DNA from 3 places in the Actinoplanes digitatis genome. Region 2 is predicted to be linked to each of the others. Evidence: riboswitches for the same ligand, from Rfam matches in the RefSeq annotation. Region 2 holds a riboswitch; each other region holds the start of a gene.

Evidence for each region. Region 2 has a riboswitch for cyclic di-AMP ahead of BJ971_RS37030 (coiled-coil domain-containing protein). Riboswitches for the same ligand answer to the same signal wherever they lie in the genome.
Region 1: linked by a shared signal. The riboswitch ahead of BJ971_RS33015 (C40 family peptidase) and the one ahead of BJ971_RS37030 (coiled-coil domain-containing protein) in region 2 are both predicted to bind cyclic di-AMP.
Region 3: linked by a shared signal. The riboswitch ahead of BJ971_RS17865 (C40 family peptidase) and the one ahead of BJ971_RS37030 (coiled-coil domain-containing protein) in region 2 are both predicted to bind cyclic di-AMP.

What each region holds. Positions count from the first base shown of each region.
Region 1 covers NZ_JACHNH010000001.1:7,515,789-7,523,086, reverse strand. Annotated here, with positions in the region: gene BJ971_RS33030 (dTMP kinase) at 173-982, shown strand; gene BJ971_RS33025 (SDR family NAD(P)-dependent oxidoreductase) at 990-1,673, opposite strand; gene BJ971_RS33020 (sigma-70 family RNA polymerase sigma factor) at 2,223-3,224, shown strand; gene BJ971_RS33015 (C40 family peptidase) at 3,309-4,268, opposite strand; cyclic di-AMP (ydaO/yuaA leader) riboswitch at 4,281-4,406, opposite strand; gene BJ971_RS33010 (DUF3817 domain-containing protein) at 4,627-4,953, opposite strand; gene BJ971_RS33005 (hypothetical protein) at 4,971-5,396, opposite strand; gene BJ971_RS33000 (DUF6158 family protein) at 5,488-5,745, shown strand; gene BJ971_RS32995 (GAF and ANTAR domain-containing protein) at 6,321-7,133, shown strand; gene BJ971_RS32990 (antibiotic biosynthesis monooxygenase family protein) at 7,138-7,298, opposite strand, start outside.
Region 2 covers NZ_JACHNH010000001.1:8,358,171-8,365,468, reverse strand. Annotated here, with positions in the region: gene BJ971_RS37045 (HAD family hydrolase) at 1-102, shown strand, start outside; gene BJ971_RS37040 (glycoside hydrolase family 65 protein) at 146-2,512, shown strand; gene BJ971_RS37035 (coiled-coil domain-containing protein) at 2,579-3,598, opposite strand; cyclic di-AMP (ydaO/yuaA leader) riboswitch at 3,604-3,740, opposite strand; cyclic di-AMP (ydaO/yuaA leader) riboswitch at 4,022-4,171, shown strand; gene BJ971_RS37030 (coiled-coil domain-containing protein) at 4,175-5,263, shown strand; gene BJ971_RS37025 (ABC transporter ATP-binding protein) at 5,281-6,102, opposite strand; gene BJ971_RS37020 (ABC transporter permease) at 6,059-6,955, opposite strand; gene BJ971_RS37015 (TetR/AcrR family transcriptional regulator) at 7,162-7,298, shown strand, end outside.
Region 3 covers NZ_JACHNH010000001.1:4,106,007-4,113,304, forward strand. Annotated here, with positions in the region: gene BJ971_RS17850 (cytochrome ubiquinol oxidase subunit I) at 1-1,233, opposite strand, end outside; gene BJ971_RS17855 (BlaI/MecI/CopY family transcriptional regulator) at 1,310-1,678, shown strand; gene BJ971_RS17860 (M56 family metallopeptidase) at 1,675-2,592, shown strand; cyclic di-AMP (ydaO/yuaA leader) riboswitch at 2,729-2,863, shown strand; gene BJ971_RS17865 (C40 family peptidase) at 2,965-3,867, shown strand; gene BJ971_RS17870 (aminoglycoside phosphotransferase family protein) at 3,937-4,839, shown strand; gene BJ971_RS17875 (MarR family winged helix-turn-helix transcriptional regulator) at 4,814-5,233, opposite strand; gene BJ971_RS17880 (epoxide hydrolase family protein) at 5,296-6,372, shown strand; gene BJ971_RS17885 (AAA family ATPase) at 6,405-7,298, shown strand, end outside.

The DNA of each region.
Region 1 (7,298 bases), 840 kb from region 2:
GAGTCCTCGGTGTGCGTTTGCCACTCCAGCGACTACCCGAGCGGTCGACCCCTCACACCCCGAGCAGCACGCGGTGCCAAGGTCAAAATAAACTGCTTGACCCCATTTTGTACGCGGACAGCCTCGTCCACGCCCGAACCGTCCGTGACTCCCACAGGTACCGTTGGTGGGTATGGTCCCTGACCTTGATTCCCTCCCGGTGTCCCGTTCCGGCGGCGGCCGTCTGCGCACGGTGGCGCTCGTCGGCATCGACGGGTCCGGAAAGACGACCCAGGCGCACCAGCTGGCGACGGCGCTGGCCGCCCGCGGCCTGCCCGCGACCTACCGGCGCAACGCCGGCGGACGCCGCTGGTTCGGCCGGCTCGCCGTCGCCCTCGGCCGCATGGACGGCGAGCATCTGCTCGGCCGCCGGGCCATGCTCTTCGTCGAGTCGGTGCTGCGCTGGCTCGCCATCCTGCGGACCCTTCTGCGCCGCCGGATCACCGGCGAGATCTCGATCATGGACAGGTACGCGGTCTGCCAGTACGCCAGCATCCGCGCGCACGCCAAGACCCCCCGCCCCGGCCGGCTCAACCGCGCCGAGCGCCGGGCCCGGCTCGCCTACCGGGTCTTCCCGAAGCCGGACGTGACGTTCCTGCTCGCGGTCGACCCGGCGATCGCGTACGACCGGATCGAGCGGCGCGGCTACGACCACGAGGAGATGGCCTACCTGCGGGCGGCGTCGGCCGCCTACGAGGCGCTGCCGGAGCGCCCGGACTTCGTGGTGATCGATGCGAACGGCACCCCGGCCGAGGTGGGCGCGGCCCTGATCGGCTACCTGACCACGCCGCCGCCGGCCGTTGCGGTCCCGACGGCGCGGGTACCCGTCGGGCGCCGCGGTCCGGCCGCGGCGCTCGTGTCACACGGCCGCATGCTGCTCCTGGCCGGCGCGACGCTCGCGGCGGCGTCGGCGCTGACCTACCAGCTGGCCGAGGGCTTCTGACGCCCGCTCACGCTCGGCCGTAGACGGGTACCGTCGCGCCGCTCGTCGGCTTCGATCCGTCGCCGGCCAGGAAGGCGATCACCTGGGCGATGTCGGCCGGCGCGACCCAGCGCGAGAAGTCCGCGTCCGGCTGCCCGGCCCGGTTTGCGGGGGTATCGATCACGCTCGGCAGCACTGTGTTGCAACGCACACCGCTCTTTCGGTACTCGACCGCGACGGCGTTGGCGAAGGCCAGCACCGCGGCCTTGGCGGTCGCGTAACCGGCCGCGCCGGCGAACGGGGCCACGGCCGCGCGGGACGAGACGCACACCACCGAGCCGCCGCCGGCGTCAACCAGATGCGGCAGCGCCGCCGCCGTCACCAGGTAGGTCGGGCGCAGGTTCGCCCGGATGACCGCCTCGAAGTCCTCGATCGCCGTCTCGTGCACGAGGCCGCCGCCCGCGTACCCGCCGACCAGGTTGACCACGGCGCGCAGCGGCGCGTCCGGCTCACCCGCCGCGAGGGCAACGGCCGCCCGCACGTCCGCGGGCACGCTCAGGTCGGCCTCGATCCCGACGGCGCCCTTGGCGAGCCGGCCGACCGCGCCGGCCCGGACGGGAGCCACGACCCGCCAGTTCTGATCCCGCAGTATCTCGACGACGGCCTCACCGAGCCCGCCAACCCCACCCGTAACCAGCACGCTGCGCTCCATAGGGCTCACGTTAGCCGTGTGTTTTTGCTCACCATCGCGAGGATGGGCCGAAGGGTGCACCGCGCCGATCCGAACGGCCGTCATCCATGCGTGTGTCACCCGGGCGGGCTAGTGAACTGCGGCTCGTCGTGGCGCATCGTGGCAGTTGGTCCCGGTCCGAGCAGCGGCGGGATCTTTTGCCGTGGCATTTGCTTCAGGCCCGGCGACAACCTGTCGATGCAGGATGTGAACCCATTTGGCTACCCGGCCGTACTGGGTAGTGACGAGCATCGCAGGGAGACGCGTGATGCCCGTCGCTGTGACGAATGAGGGGCCGATGGTGTCATGTAGTAGGCGCAAGGGTATGCGTGTATCGACGCATCCACGCCGGGTGCGGCTCCGAATGCCTCTGAGAGGGCCTTCCTCAGTAAGTATGCATGCGGCTCTCAGGTGACACTCAGACATTCGTGACACTTTCGAACCACCAGCCGGAATCAGTACACGCCGTCTTCTGTTCATGTAGGTGTCCGCACCGCAATGCACGAGCAGCGGACGTTACGGGGAAGGCTGATGGACGCAGGTATTGCCCGTAACAGGGTTAGTGAAGGCAACGAGGGGACCGTGGGCAACGTGGAGAAGAACACCGTGATGCGGACCGACCAGGTCGCCGAGGAGCGCGACCTCGTCGGAGTCTACCTGCACGAGATCTCCCGGACGCCGCTGTTGGATGCCGCCCGGGAGGTCGACCTCTCGAAGGCAATCGAGGCCGGGCTCTACGCCGAGCACCTGCTCGACAGCGGCGAGGTCCGTCGCGGCGTGAGCCGGGAGGAACTGGAGCGACTGGCCACCGAGGGCAAGCGGGCGAAGGATCTCTTCATCCGCGCGAACCTGCGACTCGTCGTGTCGATCGCGCGTCGCTACGTGCGCTCGGGCATGCCGATGCTCGACCTCATCCAGGAGGGCAACACCGGCCTGGTCCGCGCCGTCGAGAAGTTCGACTACGAGCGCGGCTACAAGTTCTCCACCTACGCCACGTGGTGGGTCCGCCAGGCGATCAGCCGGGCGATCGCCCAGCAGGAGCGCACCGTGCGCCTGCCCGTGCACCTGGTCGAGGACGTCAACCGGATGCGCAACGTCACCCGCCAGCTCGTCCGCGAGCTCGGCGCCGACCCGGAGCCCGCGCAGGTCGCCGCGGCACTGGGCGTGACGGTGGAGCGCGTCACCGAACTGACCCGCTGGGCACAGGACACCGTTTCGCTGGACACCCCGGTGGGCGACGACGGCGACACGAACCTCGGCGACCTGGTCGCCGACAGCGACGCCCCGTCGCCGGAGGAGATCGTCCTGACCGCGCTGGAGCGTCAGCGCATCGAGGGCCTGCTGAACCACCTCGACGACCGGTCGGCGGGCATCATGCGCGCCCGCTACGGCCTCGAGGACGGTCGCGAGCACTCGCTGACCGAGGTGGCGTCGCGCTTCTCGCTCTCCCGCGAGCGGATCCGCCAGCTCGAGATCCAGGCGCTCGGCCGGCTGCGCGAGCTGGCCCGGGCCGAGGGCCTCCAGGCCGCGTAACCCGCAAGGAACGACAAGCCCACGATCAACGAAAAGGCCGGCACCCCCGAGGGGGCGCCGGCCTTTCGCCGTGACTGACCTTGCTCAGGTGACCCGGCCGTAGCCGTACGGGGTCATGATGTTGATCGACCGCTTCTTCACCGGCTGGCCCGCTCGGGACGCGTCGATGATCTGGCCGCCGCCGACATAGATGCCGACGTGGCCGAGGCTGCGGTAGAACACCAGGTCGCCGGCCTTCAGGTCGGACTTGCTGATCCTGGCGGTCGCGCTGTACTGCGCCGCGGCGTTGTGCGGCAGCGACTTGCCGGCCGCACGCCAGGCGGCGGAGGTCAGGCCGGAGCAGTCGTAGCCGTTCGGGCCGTCGGCGCCGTAGTCGTACATGACGCCGATGGCGTTGAAGGCGAACGTCACCGCCTTGCCGGCCGAGCCCGCGATGTTCGGGATGGGCCCCGTGTACCTGCTGCCGGTCTCGGTCGCCGAGCCGAACGCGGCGGTGCGCATCGCGAAGAGCTTCTTGAGGTCGCCCTCGATCTTCTTCTTGCGGTCCGACAGCTCCTTGAGCTCCGCGGCCTGCCGGTCCTGGGTCGCCTTGAGGGCGGTCTGACGATCGGCGAAGGTCTGCGTCGTCTCGGTGTATTTCTGGACGTCCCGGCTGCGGCTGCGGGAGATCTGCTCGAGGATGCTCATCCGCTCCATGAGGTTGTCGGATCCCTCGAGCATGACGTTCATGGTGCCGACGTTGCCGGTCTTGTAGGCCGACGACGCGATGGACTTCATCTGCGCGCTGGCCGCGACCAGGGCCACCTTGGCCGGCTCGAGCGAGGCGATGAGCTGCTTCTCGTCAGCCTTCGTCTTCTTCAGGCTGATCTTCATCTTGTTGTACGACTCGACGACGTCCTCGAGCTGGTCGGACGCCTTATCGATCTTCTTGGTGAGCTCGGCCTTCGACGGTTCCGCGTGTGCGGCGGTCGCGGAGGTGCCGGAGATCGCGATCGCCAGGACGGCGACCGCCAGCGCGCGGAGCCTGGTTCGGGCGTGTGGCAACGGTACGGGGCCTTTCTTCCGCTTGGCCGCCTACCGGGTTAGCTGACGGATTCGGGCGGGAAGAAGGCCCTACCGCTTGCGCGGATTCACCCCGATGCTGCTCGGTGGTTCCCCGGTTCGTCGCGGCGGAAGCGGTGACCCTGGGGGATCGGGGTCGTCCCATTTCCGCCGGCGAGGATTCGACGGCGCTGGCCGGCGCCACCGAGGGGTGTGGCTGCGGACCGGACCAACCGCATTAACTTATCGGCGCTCGGCATTAACACAAGAGCCAGAAGAGTGACTTGCGCCAATGATCACAAACATCGGAATGATCCGGATAGCGGGCGGCGACAAGGCCGATTCGCAGCGTGACTTTTGCCTACTCCGCCATGGCGGGTGGGGCGTCTACGGCCTCGACGGCCCACTTGTGCGTGACGACCCGTTCGGCCCAGAACGAGAAGAACGGGACCGTGCCGGCCAGCATCACGAGCAGCATCCGGCGCAGCGGCCACCCCACGCGGCGGCTCAGGTCGAACGTGGCGGCGAGATAGAGCATGTAGAGGAAGCCGTGGAACGGCCCGACGGCGGCCACCACCGTGTCGTCGTCGCCGATGTACTTCAGCGGCATGCCGACCACGACGAGCACGATCAGGACCACGCCGACGATCCAGGCGATGATCCGGTAGCGGGTGAGGGCTCCCTGCACGATCCACGTCCTTTGGTTCAACTGGTCTTGGTGCGGCGTCCGGGATAGTCGCCGGGCCGGGCCCCGGGGTGGGCGGCCAGCCAGCTCAGGTACTCGTTGTACGCCGCCAGCTCGGGGTCGTCGTCGGCGGGTGCCGCGCCGGCCACCGGGACACGGACCGGGCGGCGCACCGTCACCGGCTGGTCGCCCTGCGCGGGCTGCTCCGGCTCCTGGGCGTCCTGCTCCGGCGCGCGTCCCGCGCGGCGCTCCTGCTGGACCTCGCGGAACCACAGGAAGACGACGAACGCGGCGAACACCGGCCATTCGAAGGTGTAGCCCCAGCTGAGCGAGTTGCCGCCGGTGGCCCGGCTGAACTGCCACCAGCCCAGGCCCAGGAATCCGGCGACAAGCACCAGGGCGAGGGCGTGGCGCGCGATCCACGCGGGGGTCCACAGCCTCCTCATGTCGGTCAGCGTACCGGCGCGGGTTTCGCGGCATGATGATCGGGCAACCGGTTGCGTGAGGCACGTTCGGCGAATCAAGGCAGGTGGAGTCATGAAGGACGCCCGGCTCGGCCCCGGTGACGACCAGCCCGTCGTCTTCGAGACCGGCATCGACCCCGCGGGCCTGGCCGACGACGACCTCCTGCGCGAGCTGGCCAGCCTGCACCGGACCCGGCTCGACGCGTTGCGGCACGCACCAGAGGCGGCGCTGTCGACGCATCTGCGGCGCACGGCCGAGCTGGAGAGCGAATATCTGGCCCGGCACCCCGGCCGGGAGATCGATCCGTCCCGGCTCACCCAGGACTTCTGAGCGGCCCCGCCGCAGGTGTGGTCTGGGTCACAACGGCTACCGGAATCACCGCACCCCGCCGACGGTTGGGGTGGATGTCGGTGCGATCAGTGTCCCCGGGCCTCACCCTTTGCCTTCGCGGAATACCGTTCGGCTGGAGCCGCGTTGAGCCTTTCGCCGAGAGGCGACCTGCGCACCGACATCTTCATCTGCGCCGCTCCCGGGTTCCGGGGGCGGCGCACTTGTTTGCCCGCGAGGGGTTCGTAGCGGCCGGATTCGGGTAGTTGATCTCCATGGCCCACGACCATGCCGATCAGCGCGCCCTCGGAATGCCGGGAAGCCGTCACCGGGGCGCCCCGCGCCCGCCCTCGCGAGGCCGGGGCGGGCGTCCCGGATCCGTTCCCGGAGCGCCGCGGGAGAGCGGACCGTATCGCCCCGATGGGCACTCGGTAGTGGACACGACTTTCGTGTTCGCCGATGCGCATGGCAATATCGGGCAAATGTCAGCCCCGCAACGGAGCTCCGGGCGGCTCGCCTCGCATCGCGTTCCGCCGGCCTCCGGCACCCCGGGAAATCCTGCCGGCCAGACCCGCGCCGTGAGCCGTGTTCGCGTACCCCTGCCCGCCAAGTCCGGGTCGGCGGCCGGGGCCGTGACCGGCGAGCTGGCGGTGCCCGAGCCCCCCGTCACCGACCTCGTCCCGGCGATCCGGCCGGGCGACGGCCTTTCCGCGGGTCCGCATCCGGTGGAGCTCGCCGGGCTGCTGCACGAGCTGTCCGTCCGCATTCTCGGCGCCGACGCCGTGCCGCAGGCCCTGGACCGCCTCGCCGCCTTCGTGGCCGGCGCGGTTCCGGGCGTGCTGCGCTGCTCCGTGGCGCTGATCGGCGAGGGCGGCCCGCCCATGCTGGCCGCCTCCGGCGCCAGGGCGAAGGCCCTTGACGACCGGCAGTACGGCACCGGGAACGGCCCCGGTCTCGAGGCCGCCCGCAACCGCGTGCTGGTCACCGCCGGCGAGCTGCAGTCCGACCCGCGCTGGCCCGAGCTCGCCGAGTGCGCCCGCGCCGAGGGGGTGTACGGCGTCGTGTCGTTCCCGCTCGACGTGCAGCGCACCTCGGTCGGCTCGCTGAGCCTCTTCGTCGGCCAGCCGGGCGGCATCGCCCCCGATCTGCTGCTCACCACCATGGCGGTGGTCAACCAGGCCGAGGTTCTGCTGGGCGAGCTGCGCAGGCGCGAGGGGCTGAGCGAGGGCGCCACCGTCGACCGGGCGGCCGGCGTGATCATCGCGCAGCGCGGCTGCGGCGTGCAGGAGGCCTACGACGTGCTGCGGGAGACCGCGCAGCGCCTCGGCATGGACCGCCGGGCGGTCGCCGAGCGGCTGATCGCGGCGGCCGCCCGCAACGCTGAGGGCTGAAGGGCTACTTCGTCACGTGCTGGACCACCTCGAACTCCAGCAGGCTGGCGCCCGAGGCGACGGGGCGGGCGCGCTCCCCGGCGTGTGCCGCGCGACCGCTTCCTTCTGACCATGCTCTGAAGGCTTCATCGTTCGACCAGCGGGTGACTACGAAGTAGCGGGTCT
Region 2 (7,298 bases):
TTCGGCATCGTGATCGGCGTCGACCGGGTCGGCCAGGCCGACGCGTTGCGCGCACACGGCGCCGACATCGTCGTGCAGGACCTCGCCGAACTCCTGAAGTAAACCCCACAGACTTTCTTTCCTTTTCAGTGCGAGAGGCACCACCGTGATCCGTGAACGGGCCTACCCCGTCGATCCCTGGCATATCCGGGAGACCCGGCTGGACCTGGACCTGATGGCTCAGTCCGAGTCCGTATTCGCCCTGTCCAACGGCCACATCGGCATCCGCGGGAACCTGGACGAGGGCGAGCCGCACGGCCTGCCCGGCACCTATCTGAACTCGTTCTACGAGCTGCGGCCGCTGCCGTACGCCGAGGCGGGCTACGGGTTCCCCGAGTCGGGCCAGACGATGGTCAACGTCACCAACGCCAAGCTCATGCGGCTCCTCGTCGACGACGAGCCCTTCGACGTGCGGTACGGCGAGCTGCGCTCCCACGAGCGCACCCTGGACCTGCGCGCGGGCACGCTCGAGCGGATAGTGGAGTGGATCTCCCCGTCCGGCCAGGCGATCCGGGTGCGCACGGTCCGGCTGGTGTCGTTCACCCAGCGGGCGGTCGTCGCGTTCCTCTACGAGGTCGAGGCGGTCGACTCACCCGCCCGGCTGATCCTCCAGTCCGAGCTGGTGGCGAACGAGCAGCTCCCGCCGACCAGCAAGGACCCCCGCGTCGCCGCGGTGCTGGACCACCCGCTCCAGGCCGAGGAGCTGCTGGAGCAGCGCACCGGCGGCCTGCTCGTGCACCGGACCAAGGCCAGCGACCTGCGGATGGCCGCGGCGATGGAGCACCTCGTCGAGGCGCCGGGCAAGCACGCCGTCACCACCGAGGGGCACCCGGACTGGCTGCGTACCACGGTGGCCTGCAAGCTCGAGCCGGGGCAGAAGCTGCGCGTCGTCAAGCTGGCCGCGTACGGCTGGTCCAGCAACCGTTCGCTGCCCGCGGTGCGCGACCAGGTCGGCGCCGCGCTGGCCAGCGCCCGGCTGGACGGCTGGGAGGGCCTGGTCGAGGCGCAGCGCGACTACCTCGACGCGTTCTGGGACCACTCCGACGTCAAGGTCGAGGGTGACCCGGAGGTGCAGCAGGCGGTGCGCTTCGGCCTCTTCCACATGCTGCAATCCGGCGCCCGCGCCGAGCAGCGGCCGATCGGCTCCAAGGGCCTCACCGGCCCGGGCTACGACGGCCACACGTTCTGGGACGCCGAGACGTTCGTGCTGCCGGCCCTGACCTACACCCAGCCGTCCGCGGCCGCGGACGTGCTGCGCTGGCGGCACTCGACGCTGGATCTGGCCCGGGAGCGCGCGCAGACCCTCGGCCTGCAAGGCGCGGCCTTCCCGTGGCGCACCATCCGCGGGCAGGAGTGCTCGGCCTACTGGCCGGCCGGCACGGCCGGCTTCCACATCGGCGCCGACATCGCCGACGCCGTGCGCCGCTACGTCTCGGCGACCGGTGACTTCGACTTCGAGCGCGAGGTCGGCCTCGAGCTGCTGGTCGAGACCGCCCGGCTGTGGCGTTCGCTGGGCCACCACGACCGGCACGGCCGCTTCCACATCGACGGCGTCACCGGCCCGGACGAGTACACGGCCGTGGTCAACGACAACATCTACACCAACCTGATGGCGCAGCAGAACCTGTTCGCCGCGGCGGACGCGGTGAAGCGGCATCCCGACCTCGCCCGCAGGCTGGGCGTGGACGGCGAGGAGTCGGCGTCGTGGCGGGACGCGGCGGCGTCCGTGCACATCCCGTACGACCGGGAGCTCGGGGTGCATCAGCAGTCGGAGGGCTTCACCCGGCTTCAGGAGTGGGACTTCGAGAACACCCCGCCGGAGGCGTACCCGCTGCTGCTGAACTACCCGTACTTCGACCTGTACCGCAAGCAGGTGGTCAAGCAGGCCGACCTGGTCATGGCGATGTACGTGCGCGGCGACGCCTTCACGCCGGAGGAGAAGGCCCGCAACTTCGCGTACTACGACTCGCGTACCGTGCGGGACTCGTCGCTGTCGGCGTGTATCCAGGCCGTCATGGCCGCGGAGGTCGGTCACCTCGAGCTGGCCCATGACTACCTGGGCGAGGCCGCCCTGATGGACCTGCACGACCTGCACCAGAACGCCCGCGACGGCGTGCACGTGGCGTCGCTCGCCGGCTCCTGGATCGCACTGGTGGCGGGACTGGGCGGCATGCGGGACTCGGGCGGGCAGCTGTCGTTCGCGCCGCGCCTGCCGAGCCGGATCAACGCGCTGGAGTTCTCGCTGCTCTGGCGCGGTCTGCGGCTGCGGGTGGAGGTGACGGCCGACGAGGTCACCTACTCGCTGCGCAACGGCGGCGGCTCGGCCCGGCTGGACCTCCTGCACCACGGCAAGGAGGTCACGATCACCCAGGTGAAGCCGGTCGTGCTGGCCATCCCGCCGGCGCCGCCGACCGGACCGCAGCCGAACCAGCCGTTCGGTCGTGCCCCGGTCCGGCGGGCCACCGGCAGCTGACCGCCGACCTCGGCAGACAAGAAAGCCCCCGTCCGCCAGGACGGGGGCTTTCTTTTGGCGCGGGGATCAGAGCATCGACACGTGCACGTGGTCCGTGTGGTCGCTCGGTCCGGAGTATGACTTCCAGCCAGTCGCCGGGAACCAGATCTGCTTGTTCCAGATGACGTAGAGAATGCCCAGCCTGTCGGCGTTGCGCACCAGGAACGCCATCAGGTTGTTGCCGTACTCCCGGGTGTCCTGGTTGTGCCAGGGCGAGAAGCCGCTCTTCTGCAGCGACCAGTCGCAGGCCCGGCCCTTCGGATGCTCGAACGGGCCCCCGTTGCGGTGGCAGCCGACGAACCGCTTGAAGTTCGCCTTCTTCACTTCCTTGTACATGTGGAAGGTCCGCGGGGTGATGCAGCCGCTGGTCGTGGGGTCGTTAACGCTGCACGACTCGGGACTGAACTCGCCGTCGGAGTTACGCGGAGCCGCGGCGGCCACCGGCGAATTGACGAGCACGAAACCGCCGGTCACGATGTTGCCGCCGACCTTCGCCAGGGCCTTCTCCGCCGACTGCTTCTGCTTCTTCATCGCGGCGAGGTTCTGCTGCTGTGCCTTGACCTCCTGGTCGAGGCGGGCCTTGGCGGTGTTGACGTCGTCGATCGCCTGGTACAGCGCGTGCAGCTTGCCGTCGTTGAGGGCGCTGATCTCCTCGAGGGAGACCGCCTTCTTGAGGAAGCCTTCCGGGCCGTCCGTGTTCAGCAGGAAGCCCATGGTGGAGATGCCGCCGGTGCGGTACTGCTGTGCCGCGACGGCGCCGACCTCGGGAAGCATGGCGTCCCGGCGGGCCTCGGCGTCCTTGACCTTGAGGGCCAGGCCGAGCTGCGTCTTCGTCGACTTCGCGACCGCCGACTTCGCCGCGACGAAGCGTCGTCCGGTGGAGTCGAGCACTTCGTTGAGGAGCGGGTCGTCTTCGCCGTCGTCGGCGGTCGACGTCTTCTTGTCGTCCGGGTCGGCGTTTGCCGGGCCGGCGGGCACGAGCAGCATCGTGACCGCGACGAGCGGTGCCAGGGCGAGGACCAGCCACCGGCGGGGTCTTGCCGTCATTCAGAATCCTTCCGCGTGGCCGCCGACCGGGTTAGCTGACGGGTTCGGGACGGAAGCAATCCCTACCACTGTTAAGTGGATTCACCCCACTACTACGTGTGGTTCCCCGGCTCGCCTCGCGGCGATTAGGCGGTGGACTGCCGGCACCTTGGGGGCGGTGCCTTCCTTGGCAGTAACCGGCGGCCAGCTTACCCGACAACGGGCCGTCTGCCAGTCTCCACGACGGCCGTAAAAGCGTTACCCCGCAACGACTTTCCGTTACATTTCGATGGAATGGCCCAGGTGGTTAACGCCGGGCGGGCCATCGGTGTGAGTCACTGCATTCTTATCGCGCCGAAATTACGCCGAGTGGCGGCATTGTTGCCCTAAGTACGACACCTGTCGATTCCTAGCATCGATGGGTAGTGTTCGTCACGGTCTCCGCGGAGACCGTCGCCTAATCGCCGCATGGCGAGCCGGGGAACCAACCGAGTAATGGGGTGAATCGGGTCCGAGCCGCAGGCACGGACCTGTAGGGATCGCTTCCGTCCCGAACCCGTCAGCTAACCCGGTCGGCGGCCGACGGAAGGAAAGCACTTGAGGCTCAAACCTGCCCGCCGACGATTAGCGGCCGTCCTGGCCGCGCTCGTCGCCACCTCGGGGCTGGCGCTGACCGCCCCGTCCCCAGCCTCCGCCGCACCCCGCCCGCTCGCCGCGCCCGGCGACTCCGGCGACGACGGCGAGGGTGGCTCCAAGTCACTGGTGCAGCAGCTCGAGGCGGCGTCCAAGGGCTTCGTCGAGGCCAAGGAGGCCCTGGCCCGCTCCAAGACGCGCCAGCAGCAGTTGATCGCCAAGCTCAAGGAGATCGACGCCGAGCTCGGCCCCCGGCAGGCGGCGCTGGACGACATAGTCCAGCAGTCGTATCGCGTCGGGCGCCTCGGGCCGATGACCGCCCTGCTCAACGCCGACTCGACCGGCAGCATGCTGGACCGCGCGGAGATCCTCGAGACGGTCGCCGTCAAGCAGGACCGCGCGGTGCGTGATCTCAAGGACTCCCGGAGCCGGCAGGAGCGGGCGAAGGCCGAGATCGACGCCGAGATCCGCGATCAGCAGCGCCAGGTCGAGATCATGGCCAAGCGCAAGGCACAGGCGGAGGGCGCCCTCAAGGCGGCCAACGCGGCGAACGGCGTCGAGGAGGAGTCGTCGAGCGGCGCCGACTCCAGCAGCGGTGGCAGCAGCGACGGCGGCAGCAGCCTGCGGGCCGCGGCCGCGCCGCGTAACTCCGACGGGTCGCTGCCGAACCAGTCATGCAGCGTCAACGACCCGACCACGTCCGGCTGCATCACGGCGCGCACCCTGCACGCGATGAAGGAGGCGCAGAAGGACGGCTTCACCCACTTCGTCGCGTGCTTCCGCACGCAGAACAGCGGTGAGCATCCGAAGGGCCGGGCCTGCGACTTCGCCGCCGACAAGAACGGCTTCGGAGGCGTCGCCTCGGGCAGCAGCAGGACGTACGGCAACCGGCTGGCGAACTACTTCATCAACAACGCCAGCGCGCTGGGCGTGCTCTACGTGATCTGGTTCAAGCGGATCTGGCTGCCCAGCAGCGGCTGGAAGGCGTACTCGAGGGGTAACGGCGACCCCTCGAGTGATCACACGAACCACGTGCATCTCTCGATGCGCTAGCTGACAGGGTGCGGGGCCTACCGCTTGACGTAGGCCTCGTACTCCTTCAGCACGTCCTCGGTCGGGCCGTCCGCCCGGATCAGCCCCGACTCGAGCCAGATGCTGCGCTCGCAGGTGTCCCGGATCGACTGCTCGCTGTGGCTGACCAGGAAGACCGTGCCGGCCTCGGCCCGCAGGTCGCGGACCCGCTGCTCGCTGCGCCGGCGGAACTTCGCGTCACCGGTGGCCAGCGCCTCGTCGATGAGCAGCACGTCGTGCTTCTTCGCCGCCGCGATCGAGAACCGCAGCCGCGCCGACATGCCGGAGGAGTAGGTGCGCATCGGCAGCGAGCTGAAGTCGCCGCGCTCGTTGATCCCGGAGAACTCGATGATGTCCTTCACCTGGGACTTCACGTCGGCCGGTGACATGCCCATCGCCAGGCAGCCGAGCACGACGTTGCGCTCGCCCGGCAGGTCGTTCATCAGGGCCGCGTTGACGCCGAGCAGCGACGGCTGGCCGGCCGCGTAGATCGCGCCCCGCTCGACCGGGAGCAGCCCGGCGATCGCGCGCAGCAGGGTTGACTTGCCGGAGCCGTTGGTGCCGATCAGGCCGACGGCCTCGCCCTTGTACGCGACGAAGCTGACGCCCTTGATCGCGTGCACCTCGCGCAGCGTGGCCGGCTTGGTGCCGGTGACGAGCCGCTTGAAGCTCGCCAGCGGGCTGCCGGTGCCGGCCGTGGCGGCCTGGTGCACCCGGTAGACCACGTGTGCGTCGTCGACGATGACCGTCGGTTCGCGCCGGTCGGTGCTGGAGTTGTCAGCCACGGCCGTAACCCTTCTCTCCGCGCCAGAAGTAGACATAACCGCCGAGTCCGACCAGCGCGGTCCAGCCGATCGCCTGGAGCCAGAGCACCGGGGCCGAGGCCGCCAGCGTGACGTCCTCCATCAGCGCGTGCCGCATCAGCTCGATGAAGATCAGCAGCGGGTTGGCCTCGACCAGGTACAGCTTCCAGCCGCTCAGGTGATCGGAGAACTGGGTCACCGGGTAGAGCACGGCCGAGCCGTACAGCCAGATCCGCATGATGAACGGCACCAGCTGCTTGAAGTCGGCGACCTTGGAGCCCAGCCGGGCCGTACCCATGGCCAGGCCCGCGTTGAAGATCGACTGAAGCACGAAGGCCGGGATGATCAGCAGCCACTCCCAGGTGATCGGCTCGCCGAAGGCCAGCACGATGACCATGAGGACCGCCATCGAGGCGAACATGTTGCGAATCTCGACCATGGTGATGGCGAGCGGCAGGCTGGCCCGCGGGAAGTGCAGTGCCCGGATCAGGCCCATGTTGGAGCTGATCGACTGGATGCCGGACTGCACCACCGACTGGGTGAAACCGAAGACGAAGACACCGATGCAGAGGTACGCGACGAAGTTGTCGACGCCCCGCTGGGTGTTCAGGAGCACACCGAAGATCACGTAGTACACGGCCGCGTTGATCAGCGGCGTCAGCACCTGCCAGAAGGCGCCGAGTTTGGTGCGGCCCAGCGACGAGCTGACCTTGGCGTTCGCGTACGACGCGATGAAGTGCCGGTATGACCAGAGCTGCCGCGAGTAGTCGCGCAGGCTGGGCAGCTTGCCGGCGGCGCTCAGGCCGTGCGTGCGGGCCAGCTCCTTGAGCGCGAGGCCGGTGTCGGAATCGGCGACCGCCGTAGGGGGCATGGGGTGGCGCTCCGATCTTGTCGGTCCGATGGGGGCCGAGGACCTGGTTGAATCGTCCGGGGACACAGGTACAAGTGTGCGCGATGGAACGGGTTCGTATCGACGCTGGCCCGAAACTATCCGACCGGGCGCCGGAACGCAACCGTTGCGTCCTCGCGTATAGTGAGACCGTGGCAACAGCGAAACGTGCACCCGCCGGAGCGGCGGTGCTCCGCGGGGACATCACCGCGGCCATTCGGAATGCGGTCATGAACGAGCTGGCCGAGGTCGGCTACGGACGGCTCTCCATCGAGGCAGTTGCCCGCCGCGCGGGTGTCGGCAAGACGGCAATCTACCGCCGGTG
Region 3 (7,298 bases), 4.3 Mb from region 2:
GGTCAGGCCGGGGGAGATGCCGTCGGCGACCCGGGAGATCCCGAACGCGAGCCACGGCTGGCGGGCGGTCTCGGTGAAGAGCCAGCCGAAGGTGTTGGCGGCGGTCGGCAGCAGCGGGATCAGCGGCAGGAGGCGCAGGAGCAGCCGGCCCGCCCGGCCGCGGCCGGGGGTGCGGCCGCCGCGGGTCGACCACAGGTAGAGCGCGGCGGCCGCCATGGCCAGCATGCCGACGCCGATCATGAGCCGGAAGGTCCAGAACGCGACGGGGATCATCGGCACGTAGCTGCCCGGCCCGAACTGGGCGGCGTACTGGGCCTGCAGGTCGTCGATGCCCTGTACCTCGGCGCCGGGGCCGCCCTTGGCCAGGATCGAGAGCAGCCAGGGCACCTCGATGCTGAAGAACGGCTTGCCGCCGCTGATGTCGCCGACCGCGAAGATCGAGAACGGCGCGCCGGTCGTGGTCTCGTACAGCGACTCGGCGGCGGCCATCTTCATCGGCTGCACCTCGGTGATCACCTTGCCGAGGTGGTCGCCGGTCAGGGCGGTCAGCGCGCCGCCCGCGACGGTCATCCAGGCGCCGAGGCGGGCGAGGGGGTGGAACCCGGCGTCGGACGCCGTGCGCCGCACGGCGACGGCCAGCAGCAGCGACCCGCCCACCATGATCGCCCCGGCGAGGGTGTGCGGGAACGCGGCCAGGTTGACCTTGTTGAGCAGCAGGGCGCCGAAGTCGTCGAGGCGGGCCCGCCCGGTGACCGGGTCCAGCGAGTAGGCGACCGGGTTCTGCATGAACGAGTTCGCGGCCAGGATGATGAACGCGGACAGCACCGTGCCGACGGCGACGACCACGATCGTCGCGGCGTGCAGCCGCCGCGGCAGCCGGTCCCAGCCGAAGTACCACAGGGCCAGGAACGTGGCCTCGAGGAAGAACGCGAGCATGCCCTCGACGGCGAGCGTCGGGCCGAACACGTCGCCGTAGAAGCGGGCGAAGTTGCTCCACGCCATGCCGAACTGGAACTCCTGCACGAGCCCGGTGACGACGCCGACGGCGAACGTGACGATGAGCAGCCCGCCGACGAACTTGGTGAGCCGCAGGTAGTTCTCCCGGCCGGTGCGCAGCCAGGCGATCTCCAGGCCGGCGGCGGCGCAGGCGAGGCTGATCGACAGCGGCACGAAGAAGTAGTGGTAGATCGTCACCACCGCGAACTGGAGCCGGGTCAGGTCGAGCACATCCATGGGTGATCCCCCTCTACGACGATGCGTAGTAGATACTACGGGTCGTAGTACGACGCTGTGCAGTAGAGTGGGCCGCATGGCACTGGGGGACCTGGAGCGCGAGGTCATGGCGCAGTTGTGGGACGCGTGCGCGCCGCTGACCGTGCGACAGGTGCACGACGGGCTGAGCCGCGACCGCGACCTGGCGTACACGACGGTGATGACCGTGCTGGACCGGCTCGCCAAGAAGGGCGTCGTGCTCCAGCAGCGCGCCGACCGCGCCTACCGCTACGCGCCCGCGCAGAGCCGCGAGGAGATGACGGCCGCCCTGATGCTCGACGCGCTCAGCGCCGCGCCCGACGGCGTCCGCGACGCGGCGCTCGCGCACTTCGTCGGCCGGATCGACCCGTCCGCGCTCACCGCCGCGATCGAGGCGGCGCGGAGGGACCCGGGCGCCGCCCGGTGACCGCGCTGCTGCTCGGCGCGCTCGGGCTGACCCTGTCCCTCGCCGTTCCGGGGATCCTCGCGACGGCACGCTGGCCCGACCGGGCGCCGGCCGCCGCGGTGCTGCTCTGGCAGAGCGTCACCCTCGCCGGGGTGCTCTGCGCGCTCGGCGTGGTGCTGGCCGGCCCGCAGGAGCTGGTCAGCGAGCTGGGCTCGGGGCGGATGGTGGGCGCGGCCGCGCTGATCGGCGCCCTCGCCGTCGCCGCGCTGATCATCCTGCGGCTGCTGGTCTCGCTGTTCCGGGTCGCCACCCGGGCGCGGGCCCGCCGGGCCCGGCACCGGATGCTCGTCGACCTGCTCGACACCGCCGAGCGGCACGGCGAGCTGCCGGCCGAGGTGCCCGACGGGCTGCGGGTGCTGCACGGGCCCTTGCCGGTCGCGTACTGCCTGCCGGGGCGCTCGTCGCGGGTGGTGCTCAGCAGTGGCGCGCTGCGGGTCCTGGACGCCGCGCAGGTGGGCGTCGTCATCGCGCACGAGCAGGCACACCTGCGGCACCGCCACGACGTGGTGATGGAGTCGTTCACCGCGTTCTACCGGGCAGTGCCGCGCCCGCTGCGCAGCCGCGCGCCGCTCGAGGCCGTACACCTGCTGTTGGAGATGGTCGCGGACGACGCGGCCCGGCGGCGCGGCGGCGCGGCCGCGCTGCGCACGGCCCTCGCGCTGCTCGGCGACGCGGTCAGCCCGGACGCGCCGGCCGGGGCCGGCGGGGCCGAGGCGGAGCGCCGGCGCCGGATGGACCGGCTGGCCGGCGCCGACCCGCGGTCGGCCGGCCTGACCGTCGCGGCGGCCGGCGCGGCGGCCGGGTTGCTGGTGTTACCGACAGTGATCGTGGTGCTGCCCTGGCTGGACCGGGCCTTCTCCGCGTGGCCCCTTTAAGTCTCCATTAATTACTGAGGGTCACTGGGTGTTATGCGGTGTGTGCCCTGGTAATGCCGGGTTCTCTTACCCATTGATCGGGAGTACGGTGGTGCCGGCTCGGCAGTCCCCCCTCGTCCGAACCCCCGGGCGAACTGACGGGCCACCGCCTAATCGTGTTTCACGAGCCGGGGACCCAGGAAACCGGGGTCAAGCCACAGCTCCATCGTGGCCGGGCGTGCTTCCCGCCCGAACCCGTCAGCTAACCCGGTCGGCGGATGAGGGAAGAAAGGACACTGCACCTACGTGAAACGGATTGAGGCGCGCCACGCCGCAATTCTGCGCAGCGTCGCGTGCGCCGTCGCCGCGGTCGGGATTCTTCTCGCGCCCGGGGTGGCACACGCGGTGCCGTCACCGTCGAGCATCGAAAAGCAGATCGACGAGCAGTGGAACAAGCTGGAACCGGTCATCGAGCAGTACAACAACGTGCACAATCAGCTGCTCAAGAACCGGGCACAGCTCAAGAAGATCGACAAGCGGCTCGCTCCGCTGGAGCTGCAAGTCAATCTCGCCATGTCGCAGGTGGGCGCCATGGCGGGGCAGGCCTACATGCAGGGTTCGCCCAACGCATTGAAGGCCATGATCGTCAGTGGCTCGCCGACCGGCCTGACCGAGAAGCTCACGTTCCTCGACCAGCTCGGCCGGCACCAGCGCGAGTCGGTCGCGGACGTGTCGAAGCTGCGTGACAAGCTCTCGGCCGACAGGCGTGATCTGGACACCCTGACCAATGCTGTCGCGGCGCGCGACAAGCTGCTGGGACAGCAGAAGAAGGAAATCCAGAAGAAGGTCGACGAGCTGCAGAAGCTGCGGATCAAGGCCTACGGCGCGAACGGCGGCGACGACGGTCAGTTCAAGACGGGACCCTGTCCGGTCGACTACGCCAACGACAAGGGCGGCCGGGCGGCGCAGAGGGCGTGCGACCTCATCGGCAAGCCTTACGTCTTCGGCGCCGAGGGCCCGAGCGGTTACGACTGCTCCGGCCTGACCAAGGTGGCGTGGGCGGCCGTCGGGGTGCACCTGGAGCACTACACAGGTGACCAGATCAGGGAGGGCAGATCGGTCAGCCGCAGTGATCTGCAGCCGGGCGACCTGGTCTTCTACGGCAGTCCCGTGCACCACGTGGGCATCTATGTTGGCGGCAACACCATGGTTCACGCGCCACACACCGGTGACCACGTACGCATGGCCTCGATCGACCGCGGCGGTGCCATCACCGGCATCCGACGGCCGGCCTGACCTGGGCAGCGCAGCACACGGAGAAAGCCGCCACACCCGTGGCGGCTTTTTCTGTACCACAATGATCCGATGTTTCCGGAGGGCTTCACCCGCAACGTCGCCACGGCCTGGGGCGACGCCGGCCGCGACTGGCTGGCCGGCCTGCCGGCGCTCATCGACGCCGTGGCCCGGGACTGGCGGCTGACCGTCGGCGCGCCGTACCCGCTGAGCTTCAACTGGGTGGCGCCCGTGCGCACCGCCGACGGCTCGCCGGCGGTGCTCAAGCTCGGCGTGCCGACGGCGCCCGACCTGGCGTCGGAGGCCGGTGCGCTGTCGTTCTTCGCCGGCGCGGGCGCGGCCGCGCTGCTGAACCACGACCGGGACCGCGGCGCGCTGCTGCTGGAGCGGGTGGAGCCCGGGCGCACGCTGCGCACCCTGGTCCGCGAACACGACGAGCAGGCCACGGCCGTGCTCGTCGCCATGATGCGGCGCCTGCACCGGCCCGCGCCGCCCGGGCTGCCGTGCCGGGAACTCGCCACCTACGGGGACGAGTTCGCCGCGTACCTGCGGCGTTTCCCGGGCGACGGCCCCATTCCGCGTCGCCTCGTCGAGCGGGCCGCCGGGCTCTTCGGCGAGCTGTGCGCCTCCGCGCCGCGCCGCGTCGTCCTGCACGGCGACCTGCACCACGAGAACGTGCTGGCCGGGACCCGGGAGCCGTGGCTGGCCATCGACCCGCACGGCGTGCTCGGCGATCCCGGCTACGAGATCGGCGCGGTGCTCTACAACCCGTTCGACGGCGACGAGCCCGTGCTCGACCTGCTCCCGGCGCGCGTCGAGCAGTTCGCGGACGGCCTCGCCATGCCGGTCGAGCGGGTGGTCGCCTGGGGTTTCGTGCAGGCCGTGCTCTCGGAGGTCTGGTCCGCCGGTGACGCGGCCGCGTCGCCCGGCCAGGCACGCGACGTGGCGCTCAGCCTTCAGCCGCGGCTGAGCTGACCAGGCGCAGCAGCCGCACGAACTCCCCGCGCTCGGCGGCCGACAGCGGCGCGAGCAGCTCGTCCTGGATCTCCGCGGCCCGCCGCGCCAGGGCCGCCGCGCGCCGGCGTCCCGCCGCGGTCACCGTGACGGTGTTGCGGCGCCGGTCGGCCGGGTCCGGCCGGCGCTCGACATAGCCGCCGTCGGACAGCTCGTTGAGCGCCGCGACCATGTCGCTGAAGTGGATGTCCGTGCGCCGTCCCAGGTCCGCCTGGCTGGCCGGCCCGTCGTCGATGAGCGTCGTGAGCAGCCGGTAGTGGTAGCCGCGCGCGCCGATCTCGGCGAAACGCTCGGTGACGAGGCGGTGTGCCAGCGCCGCGGTCCGGGTCAGCAGCCGGCTCGGGAGGTCGTCCATGTGTGCAGGCTAACATTTGCCATCCTAACGTTAGTCGGCCTAACGTTAGTCGCATGAACGATATTCAGCCCTTCCGGGTAGCCGTACCGCAGTCCGACCTCGACGACCTCGCCGACCGCCTCGCCCGCACCCGCTGGCCCGACGAGCTGCCCGGCGCGGGCTGGGACTACGGCATCCCGCTGTCCCGGGTCCGCGACCTGGCCGAGCACTGGCGCACCGGCTACGACTGGCGCGGGCACGAGGCGGCGCTCAACGCGTACCCGCAGTTCGTCAGCCGGATCGACGGGCAGCGGGTGCACTTCCTGCACGTGCGGTCCGCGAACCCGGACGCGCTGCCGCTCCTGCTCGTGCACGGCTGGCCCGGCTCGGTGCTGGACTTCCTCGACATGATCGAGCCGCTGACCGGCCACTTCCACCTGGTGATCCCGTCGATCCCGGGCTTCGGGTTCTCCGGCCCGACCGCGGAGCGCGGCTGGGACCAGCACCGGATCGCCCGGGCGTTCGCCGAGCTGATGACCCGGCTCGGCTACCCGCGGTTCGGCGCGCAGGGCGGCGACTGGGGCTCCGGCATCGCCCGGGCGCTGGGCACGGTCGCGCCCGAGCGGGTGGTCGGCGTCCACGTCAACTACCTGCCGCTGACCGGGCCGACCGCCGGGCTGTCCGAGTCCGACACCGAGCGCGCCGAGCGGACCGCGGCCTTCGCCGCGAACCGGCCCGGCTACCAGGTCCTGCAGGCGACCCGCCCGCAGACGATCTCGTACGCCCTCACCGACTCGCCCGTCGGCCAGCTCGCCTGGGTCGCCGAGAAGTTCACCGAGTGGGCCGACCCGGCGTCGAAGATCAGCGACGACGTCCTGCTCACCGACGTGTCGATCTACTGGCTGACCCGCACGGCCGGCTCGTCGGCCCGGCTGGGCAAGGAGAGCGGCTACGGCGTGCCCTGCCCGGTGCCGATGGGCGTCGCCGTGCTGCCGCACGACATCCTGCTGTCGGTGCGCCCGCTGGCCGAGCGCACCTACGACATCCGCCACTGGACCGAGCTGCCGCGCGGCGGGCACTTCGCCGCCCTGGAGGTGCCCGAGGAGCTCGCCGCCGACGTGATCGCGTTCTTCGCCACCCTCGGGACCTGGGCCGCCTGACCGCTCGCGGCCGCCGGGCATAATCGCCTCTCATGAGCGACAGCCTGATCGACAGTCTGCTCGCGGCGGTCGCCGCGCGGCCGGACGACCTGCCGCTGCGGCGGCACCTGGCCGAGCTGCTGCTGGCCGCCGGGCGGCCCGGCGAGGCGGTCGGGCACGCCGCGCAGGTCCTGGCCCGCGACCCCGGCGACGACGCGGCCCGCCGGCTGATGGCCGCCGCGCTCGGCGGCGAGCCGCCGGCCCCGGCGGCACCGGTCTCACCCGCGGCGCCGCCGGCGCGGCCGGGCGTCGACTGGGCCGCCATGGAGGACCAGTTCCAGGGTGTCGTGCCGCCGCGCTTCGTGCCCGCCGGCGACGAGCCCGAGCCGGTCCGGGGCCCGGACGACCGGGCGCACGACGTCGAGCGGGCCACCGTCACCCTCGCCGACGTCGGCGGCATGGACGAGGTGAAGAAGCGGCTCGAGCTCGCGTTCCTCGGTCCGCTGCGCAACCCGGAGCTGCGCACCCTGTTCGGCAAGAGCCTGCGCGGCGGGCTGCTGCTCTACGGCCCGCCCGGCTGCGGCAAGACCTTCCTCGCCCGGGCGGTCGCCGGGGAGATGGGCGCCGGCTTCATCTCGCTCTCGATCGTCGACGTGCTCAACATGTGGGTCGGCAGCTCCGAGCGCAACCTGCACGACCTGTTCGCGGCCGCCCGAACCCACGCCCCGTGCGTGCTGCTCCTCGACGAGATCGACGCGCTCGGGCACAAGCGCAACCAGCTCGGCTCCTCGGCCATGCGCACCCTGGTCAACCAGCTGCTCGCCGAGCTGGACGGCGTCGACGGCAACAACGACGGCGTCTTCGTGCTGGCCGCGACGAACGCGCCCTGGGACGTGGACGCCGCCCTGCGCCGCCCCGGCCGCCTCGACCGGACCGTGCTGGTCCTG